DNA from 2 places in the Streptococcus sp. DTU_2020_1001019_1_SI_AUS_MUR_006 genome. Region 1 is predicted to be linked to the other one. Evidence: predicted binding sites of a transcription regulator. Region 1 holds the regulator's gene; the other holds the start of a gene.

The links. Region 1 encodes CtsR, which represses protease genes until heat stress. Its sites were predicted from a motif close to TTGGTCAAAAAAGGTCAAANA; they were not measured.
Region 2: RRU92_RS08535 (ATP-dependent Clp protease ATP-binding subunit) is a predicted target of CtsR. The motif match lies at 3,171-3,191, and genes of this name have one in related genera.

What each region holds. Positions count from the first base shown of each region.
Region 1 covers NZ_CP135436.1:279,651-283,920, forward strand. Annotated here, with positions in the region: gene RRU92_RS01315 (ATP-dependent Clp protease ATP-binding subunit) at 1-1,076, opposite strand, end outside; gene RRU92_RS01320 (CtsR family transcriptional regulator) at 1,083-1,541, opposite strand; gene RRU92_RS01325 (CPCC family cysteine-rich protein) at 2,008-2,217, shown strand; gene RRU92_RS01330 (hypothetical protein) at 2,252-2,452, shown strand; gene RRU92_RS01335 (hypothetical protein) at 2,735-3,037, opposite strand; gene RRU92_RS01340 (hypothetical protein) at 3,065-3,304, opposite strand; gene RRU92_RS01345 (hypothetical protein) at 3,341-3,553, opposite strand; gene RRU92_RS01350 (ABC transporter ATP-binding protein) at 3,903-4,270, opposite strand, start outside.
Region 2 covers NZ_CP135436.1:1,780,281-1,784,550, forward strand. Annotated here, with positions in the region: gene RRU92_RS08515 (bifunctional methylenetetrahydrofolate dehydrogenase/methenyltetrahydrofolate cyclohydrolase) at 4-858, opposite strand; gene RRU92_RS08520 (amino acid ABC transporter ATP-binding protein) at 991-1,725, opposite strand; gene RRU92_RS08525 (amino acid ABC transporter permease) at 1,725-2,408, opposite strand; gene RRU92_RS08530 (DUF1797 family protein) at 2,605-2,835, shown strand; gene RRU92_RS08535 (ATP-dependent Clp protease ATP-binding subunit) at 3,232-4,270, shown strand, end outside.

The sequences.
Region 1 (4,270 bases):
CGAGAAAGGGCTGCGTCTTTTTCGATGTGCTTTTGATACTCTTCCTGAGTGGTCGCACCGACAGTTCTCAGAGTTCCACGTGCCAAGGCAGGTTTCAAGATATTGGCTGCATCCAAGGTCGAATCAATCCCACTTCCTGATCCCATAATGGTATGAAGCTCATCGATAAAGAGAATGACCTTGCCATCTTCCTCAATATCTTTGATGATATTGTTCATACGTTCTTCAAAGTCACCACGGAAACGAGTTCCCGCAACCACATTCATCAAATCAAGTTCTAGGACACGCATCTTAGCCATTTCATCAGGTACATCCCCGTTGGCAATACGTTGCGCAAGACCAAGTGCTAGAGCTGTTTTACCGACACCTGCATCTCCAACTAAGACCGGATTATTTTTTGTCTTACGGCTCAAGATTTGAATCATACGAGAGATTTCTTGGTCGCGCCCGATGACTGGTTCCAATTTACCCGAACGAGCTTGCTCCGTAAGATCATGCGTATAATCTTCCAAACCTCCACTTGGTGTCTGAGGCATCCCCATCATATTAGCCATGGAATTTTGCTTATCCGCTACCGTACGATGACGCTGGCGAAGGGCCTTCAAATCTTCTCTAGTCCAACCAGCACGCGCTTCAAGACTTCGACGAAGTCCAGCAATCTTGACCTGATCCTTCTGATCTTCGTAAGAAAATCCCGCTTTTTCTAAAATGCGAGTAGCTAAGGCATTGCCATCATGTAAGATAGCATAAAGAAGGTGCTCTGTTCCCAATACCTTGGCATGTACGACAGATGCAACATGCTCTGCTTCCAACAACAATACCTTCAACCGGTGTGAAAAAGGAAGCTCCTGATAATGTTCCTGATCGCTATACTTTGTTTCAGTTAGCTCTACAGCAACTTCCTCCAGACGATCAATCTCATATGGAAATTCATTTAAAGTCGCCCCAGCTACACTGTAACCATGATTGGCCATAGCAATCAATAGATGCCATGACTCTAGGTATTCTGCCCCAAAATGACTGGCGACCAGAAAGGCACTTTCTATACATTCTCTCAATGCTTTTGAATATTTCATTTAGTTCTATTTTCCTTTTCTATCTACCTCTTGTAATAACTGACGGAGCATATTGGCACGGATAAGATTGGCATCATCGCCTAAAACTCGGTCTGTCGCCATTGCTAATAATAGATTCATCTCCTGACGAGTCACCAAATCCTGCTCAAACAAGAGTCTTAAAACATCTTCAAAGATAGCTAGGCTAACTTCTTCACCTACCGAATACAGTAGATCTCGAAGCATATCATGATGGTTAGAGAATTCAATTCGACCAATGCGAATATAACCGCCACCTCCTCGCTTACTTTCAACTAAATAACCTCTGCTTTCAGTAAATCGAGTCTTAATCACATAGTTGATCTGGCTAGGCACGACTTGAAAGGTATCCGCTAATTGGCTTCGTTGCAATTCAACCATACCCGACTGCTCCAAAATCGCCTTGATATAGGCCTCTATATGGTCTGATGTATTTTTAAATCTCATAGAACGCCACCTCTTTCTTTGAACCTTGACTATCTTTGACTATACTATCATTTAACACTCTATAAGTCAAATTTTTAGAGCTCAGCCCTTGAAAATACTGACTTTTTTAAAAAACACTTTGGCATTAAATAGCCTTAGTTTTTCTTGAAAGTTCCTAAAAAAGTCCACAAAAAAGAGCCCTAAAAAGGGCGTAATATTGACGAGTTCAGCAGGCAAGAAACTAGCACGGTCAAACGTGCTTTTTTAATACCTGGTAATATTATAGCATATCCAGAAAACTCTCTCAATCATTAGCAATAGCTCCAATGTTGAAGTATAATGATACTATAACTCTTGCAGAAGCTAAGAAAGCCTATCTCAGAAAAGTTTAGAAAGATAAGAGAATTTAATATAAAAATATTTAGTTCTAGCCAATTAATATTTCTGGTTTCACTATTTTAAAAACAATAATTAGGAGTAAATAATTATGAATAAGACTGGTAAAGAAAACTTAGTAATGATTAATGATGAAGAATACGTACATTGTCCAGTTTGCGGAACATTGACCGCTGTTTATGACATTTGTGATCATTGTAATTGGCAAAATACGGGGGAAACCAACATTGATGGAGGCCCAAACAAGATGACACTAGCAAAAGCTAAGGAAGCTTACGTTAAAGGGATTCCAATAATATAACAAACTATAGTACTACAGAATCAGGAAAATAAAAATGGAACTTAGAAAGTTTAACAATAAAGTTGTAACGATGACAGACGTTGATAACCAGACCTTTGAGGGAATTTGTCTTTTTGAAGATAAGGATACTTTTGATGAAGAGTATGATGCTTTATCTGTTAAAACAGGTTTACGATGGACGAGGTTATTTGAAAATGAAATTTTAAATGTTGAAATTATTAAAAAAATTAACTAACCTAAAAGTCCTTAGATTTTTTCCAAGGGCTGATTTATTTGCAAGGATAGCCAGGACTGTCGAGGCTCCTGCATTTCTCGACCCACTAACTAAATGGCGCGTTGGTGACAGATTCTCAACCTCTATCCTTCGTATCTTAATTATGTCACAGTATCCATCAAAAATAAATTATGAGGGAGGTGACTGAACATCAAAAATAATCTATATGTATCTAAGCATGTTTACTATTGTATATAATCTTTGTCGGTCATATCATTTAATTCTTACAAATAAATGTATAGTTTATGACTTTCTATCTGAGAAAAAATCTCTCCAAAATGGATTCTCGCTATTAAAAATTCTAACTTCTTCTTCAGTCATATTATGAGGATAATCAAGAAAAAGGTTATAAATTTTTTGCTGATCAAAGCTGAATAACAGCTCTCCTCTAACATCTATCTTATCAATCCACCAAACTTTTGACTCTTCACTATCTTTGTAAAAATCACTGTACCCTTCAAGATTAGACTCCGAAGTAATGAGTTCATCTGTTTCATCGGATGAGTCTGGTTTGTTATAGTCATGTAGTTCATTATTTAACATCATTTAATCACTTTTTGTTATCTCTTAAAATTACCACCAGGTAAATGATTTCTCGCTTGGTAATTCTCCTCTATCCCACATCTGCTTCACTGCTCCACGAGCCTTGTTTGCATAATAGGGTGCCCCAAGTTCTTTATCATAATTTGACTCGATAGCAACTGTAACTTCGCCAGTTTGCTCATCAATCTCAATCATACCTGGGTCACGGTTTTCAGGAATATACCAATATCCTAAAATACCAGAATTAAAAATTTTAATTAGTTTAAGCATTGCTTTTTTCCTATATTCTAAAGTCGCTCAAGTCATTTAGTACCACACAACTTGCCCTGGTTCTTTCAAGCCGCCGTCTTCACTTTTTAGATTTATAATACATTTTGACACATAATCAAAACCATATTTTGAGGGATCATTTCGCTTTAGCTCACGGGTAGAAGGATTAAATTTAAAAATCTCCCTTCTGCTCTCATCACCTTCAGGAAAAATCTCATAACGATTAAAACCATTCACAACTTCAATCAAATTAAATCTTACCTTTATTTTCTCTGGCCAATATCAATTATATTTTTATTTGCTGAAAAACTTCTTCATCCCATACATCCACTAAACTTTTTCCATCAAAAACTTTAGCTTCCATAGCTTCATCAATTGTATCAAACTGCCTACCTTCATAATCATAACCAACGACACAAATACTCGATAAAAAACAAGCACCTCGGCCATTAACATAAAATTCAAGATCTGTGTCTAAATTTCATCTTTTTTCATCACATCACAATACGTCAATTATATCACTTTTTATATATCAGAATTTCCATTTATAGACAAAAAAGAGCTGGCAAAGTATCAACCTCACCAACTCCCTATTTTTCTACTTATCTAAGCCTAATTCTGCCAAGATTTGACGTTTGTAGGCAATCTTTTGGACTTCCTTGTCTTCATCTTCAGACCAATCTAGTTTAATTTCTGAAACAATCTGCCCAGGACGATTTTTCAAGATATAGATGCGGTCACTGAGATTGAGGGCCTCCTCGATACTGTGAGTAATAATCAAGGTTGTTAGCTGCAACTGCTTGTGAATTTCAAGGTACCAGGCGTGGAGCTCCATCTTAGTCATCTCATCCAAGGCACTAAAGGCCTCGTCTAGAAGAAAGAGCTTGTGCCCGAAAAGGTAGGTACGAAGTAAAGCAACACGCTGACGCATCCCACCACTAAGTTCATGAGGGTACTTATCCCTTA
Region 2 (4,270 bases), 660 kb from region 1:
GTATTATCTATCCAAGCTACGCAATGCAGCTTGATAAGTTTGCTCCATTAGCATAGTAATGGTCATAGGACCAACTCCACCAGGTACAGGCGTGATATGACTAGCGATTGGCGCAACAGCCTCATAGTCAACATCTCCACAAAGCTTGCCATTTTCATCTCGGTTCATCCCCACATCAATGACAACAGCCCCAGGTTTGACAAAGTCAGCAGTCACAAACTTAGCACGACCAATTGCTACGACAAGAATATCCGCCTTAGAAGCTACCTTGGCCAGATTGTGTGTTCGTGAGTGGGTCAAGGTTACAGTTGCATTCTTAGCCAAAAGTAACTGGGCCATTGGTTTCCCGACAATATTTGAACGACCAATGACAACTGCATTCTTACCTTCTAGTTCAATCCCATACTCATGAAACATTTCCATGATACCAGCTGGAGTTGAAGGGATCATAACTGGATGACCAGACCAAAGGCGCCCCATGTTGAGCGGATGAAAACCATCCACGTCCTTTTCTGGATCAATAGCCAATAAAACAGCTTCTTCATCGATGTGTTTTGATAAGGGCAACTGCACCAAAATACCATGCCAAGCTGGATCGTGATTGTATTTGGCAATCAAGTCCAACAATTCCTCTTGGGTAATGGTCTCCGGAACTCTCACGACTTCACTTTGGAAACCTGCAGCTATCGCTGAACGTTCCTTGTTACGAACGTAAACCTGACTGGCTGGATTGTCCCCAACCAAAATAACCACCAAACCAGGAACCAAACCTGTCTCTTCTTTCAATTTCGCAGTCTTTTCAGCCAATTGTCCTTGTAGCTTGGCTGCTAAAGCCTTGCCATCAATAATCTGTGTCATGTGTTTTCTCTTTTCTAACAAATATCTTCTATTATATCAAAAAAACACTTGTTCCTCTAACACTTCTTACCTAAGAGACCTTATAGTCTGAAACTATAAGAAAAAGCCCCCTTGGAGCTTTTCATGATATTCTTACAAAACCTTACTCAAGAAATCCTTGGTTCTTTGTTCTTGGGTTTGTTCAAAGACTTGCTCTGGAGTTCCATCTTCGACAACAACACCGTCAGCCATAAAGATGACGCGGTCTGCCACTTCACGCGCAAAGCCCATCTCATGCGTTACGATGACCATGGTCATTCCTGACTTGGCAAGTTCTTGCATAACCGCTAGTACTTCCCCTACCATTTCTGGGTCTAGGGCAGAAGTCGGTTCATCAAAGAGTAGGACATCTGGTTCCATGGCAAGACCACGAGCAATAGCGATACGTTGTTGCTGTCCACCAGACAAACTTTGTGGATAAGCATCTGCCTTATCTGGTAAACCAACCTTTTCCAAGAGCTCATGCGCTCTCTTTTCAGCAACTTCCTTACTTTCCCCTTTGGTCTTGATAGGAGAAAGCGTGATGTTATCCTTCACTGTCATATTAGGGAAGAGATTGAACTGTTGGAAAACCATTCCCATCTTTTCACGCATGGCAAAGAGGTCGTTTTTCTTATCTGTAATGTCTACTCCTTCAAAGATAACCTTTCCTTTTGTCGCTTCTTCAAGGAGATTCATAGAGCGAAGGAGGGTTGACTTACCGCTACCAGATGGTCCGATAATCACCACAACTTCCCCTTTTTTGATTTCAAGATCAATCCCTTTTAAAACTTCATTCTTCCCAAAGTTTTTATGAAGGTTTTCAATTTTTATAAGCGTTTCAGTCATTATTTTTTCTCTCCTTGTCCCATACGATTTTCAAAAGCTTTCAAGGCTAGTGTCAAGATAGAGGTCATAATCAAGTAGTAAAAGGCTGCAAATAAGAGTGGAGTTAAAGGCAAGTAGGTGGTTGTTGACACCGTGGTAGCTCCATTCCACAATTCCATGACACCGATTGCTGACAAGAGTGAACTATCCTTGATAATGGTAATAAACTCATTCCCCAAGGCCGGCAAGATATTCTTGATAGCCTGTGGCAAGATGACATAGCGCATGGCATTTTTAGGACGAATCCCTAGAGAGTAAGCCGCCTCTAATTGACCTTTAGGTACTGCATTGATACCAGCACGAACTGTTTCTGATACATAGGCACCACTATTCATAGAGATAATGATAATCCCTGGAATCAAACGTGAAAAATCAACTCCCAAAACTCCAATCTGAATTGTCGGAGCATTGATATGCATAAGAGCAAAAGCAATCATGATCTGTACCATCATAGGTGTTCCACGGAAAATCCAAATATAAACATTGGCAAGCCAAGCTATGGGCTTCATTTTCGAACGTTGAGCAAAAGCCAAGACTACCCCTAAAATTGTCCCCAAAAAGACAACCAAAACAGAGATCAAGACTGTTACGAGAGCACCATAGTTAAAATATGGCAGATATTTAGGTAAAAAAGAAAAATTCATAAATCCACTACTTTCTAATTTCTAACTTAAAACTTGTATGAGTATAACATATTTTGAATAAAAATGCAATCTTTTTCCTTTCATTTTCAATAAAATTTCAAAGAAAATAGAAATAGCGAGAAATCTTAGTTTTTTCTAGTCAAGTGGATACTCTTTATGGTAAAATAGTAACGATAAGAAATGGAGGAGAATCAAAATGGAATCACATTTGGTTAGAATCATCAACCGCCTAGAAGCAATGACAAAAGATGGTGGTAACTTAAAACGTAACTTTGAGCGCGAGGGAGTTGTTGTAGCTGAAGTTGCTTTTAACCATGATGAAGAAAATGGCCCAATCTTTACACTTCGTGATGTTGAAGCGCGTGAAACATATACTTTTGACAGCATCGACTTGATTGCGATGGAAATTTACGAACTTCTATACTAATAATAGATATACAGAGGTTGGGACAAAAGATCCCGACCTCACTTTTTATTAGCAATCAAACTTTGACGCGGTAGCTGATTGGACTTTTCGTTCGTCTTTTAGACTCCCAAAACTCCTAATCATCTTCGCGAGGCTGGGACTACGAAATCGAGACTTTGTCTATCGATTTCTGTCCCACCGCCTTTCACCAACGAGAATCCTTTTTGTATGACAAATAGGATTTTTTTCTTGCTATCAAAATATTCTCCAGATTAGCGCTCTACTATTTACAGTGCTAGTATCCAATCTTTTTACTTGAATTGCCCAATAATCATGATATAATTAAATTATATACTTGTTTGACTATTTTTGACCTTTTAGATTTAGTCAAGACTAAGAAAGAAATGAGGTGGCGGTATGCTCTGTCAAAACTGTAAAATCAATGACTCAACGATTCATCTTTATACCAATCTCAATGGACAACAAAAGCAAATCGACCTTTGTCAAAATTGCTACAAAATTATCAAAACAGATCCTAACAATAGCTTATTCAAGGGCATTACAGATTTAAACAACCGTGATTTTGATCCATTTGGAGACTTCTTTAACGATCTCAACAACTTTAGACCTTCTTCTAATAACAACAATATCCCCCCAACCCAGTCAGGGGGTGGATACGGTGGAAATGGTGGCTATGGTTCCCAAAATCGTGGTCCTGCCCAAACCCCACCACCAATCCAGGAAAAAGGACTCTTGGATGAATATGGTATCAATGTCACTGAGATTGCCCGTCGTGGAAATATTGACCCTGTAATTGGCCGTGACGAAGAGATTATCCGTGTCATTGAAATCCTCAACCGCAGAACAAAAAACAACCCTGTCCTCATCGGTGAGCCTGGTGTTGGTAAGACAGCCGTTGTAGAAGGTTTAGCTCAGAAAATTGTTGACGGTGATGTTCCACATAAGCTTCAAGGGAAAGAAGTGATCCGCTTAGATGTCGTTAGCCTTGTTCAAGGAACAGGTATCCGAGGTCAGTTTGAAGAGCGCATGCAAAAACTCATGGAAGAAATTCGTGATCGCGAGGATGTTATCCTCTTTATCGACGAAATTCATGAGATTGTCGGTGCTGGTTCAGCAGGAGAAGGGAATATGGATGCAGGAAATATCCTAAAACCAGCTCTTGCTCGTGGCGAACTCCAGTTAGTAGGTGCTACTACTCTCAATGAATACCGTATCATTGAAAAAGACGCTGCCCTTGAGCGCCGTATGCAGCCTGTTAAGGTAGATGAACCAACTGTTGAAGAAACCATTATTATTCTTAAGGGGATTCAAAAGAAATACGAAGATTATCACCACGTTCATTATACTGATGGGGCTATCGAAGCGGCCGCTACTCTTTCTAATCGCTACATCCAAGACCGTTTCTTGCCAGACAAGGCTATTGACCTTCTAGATG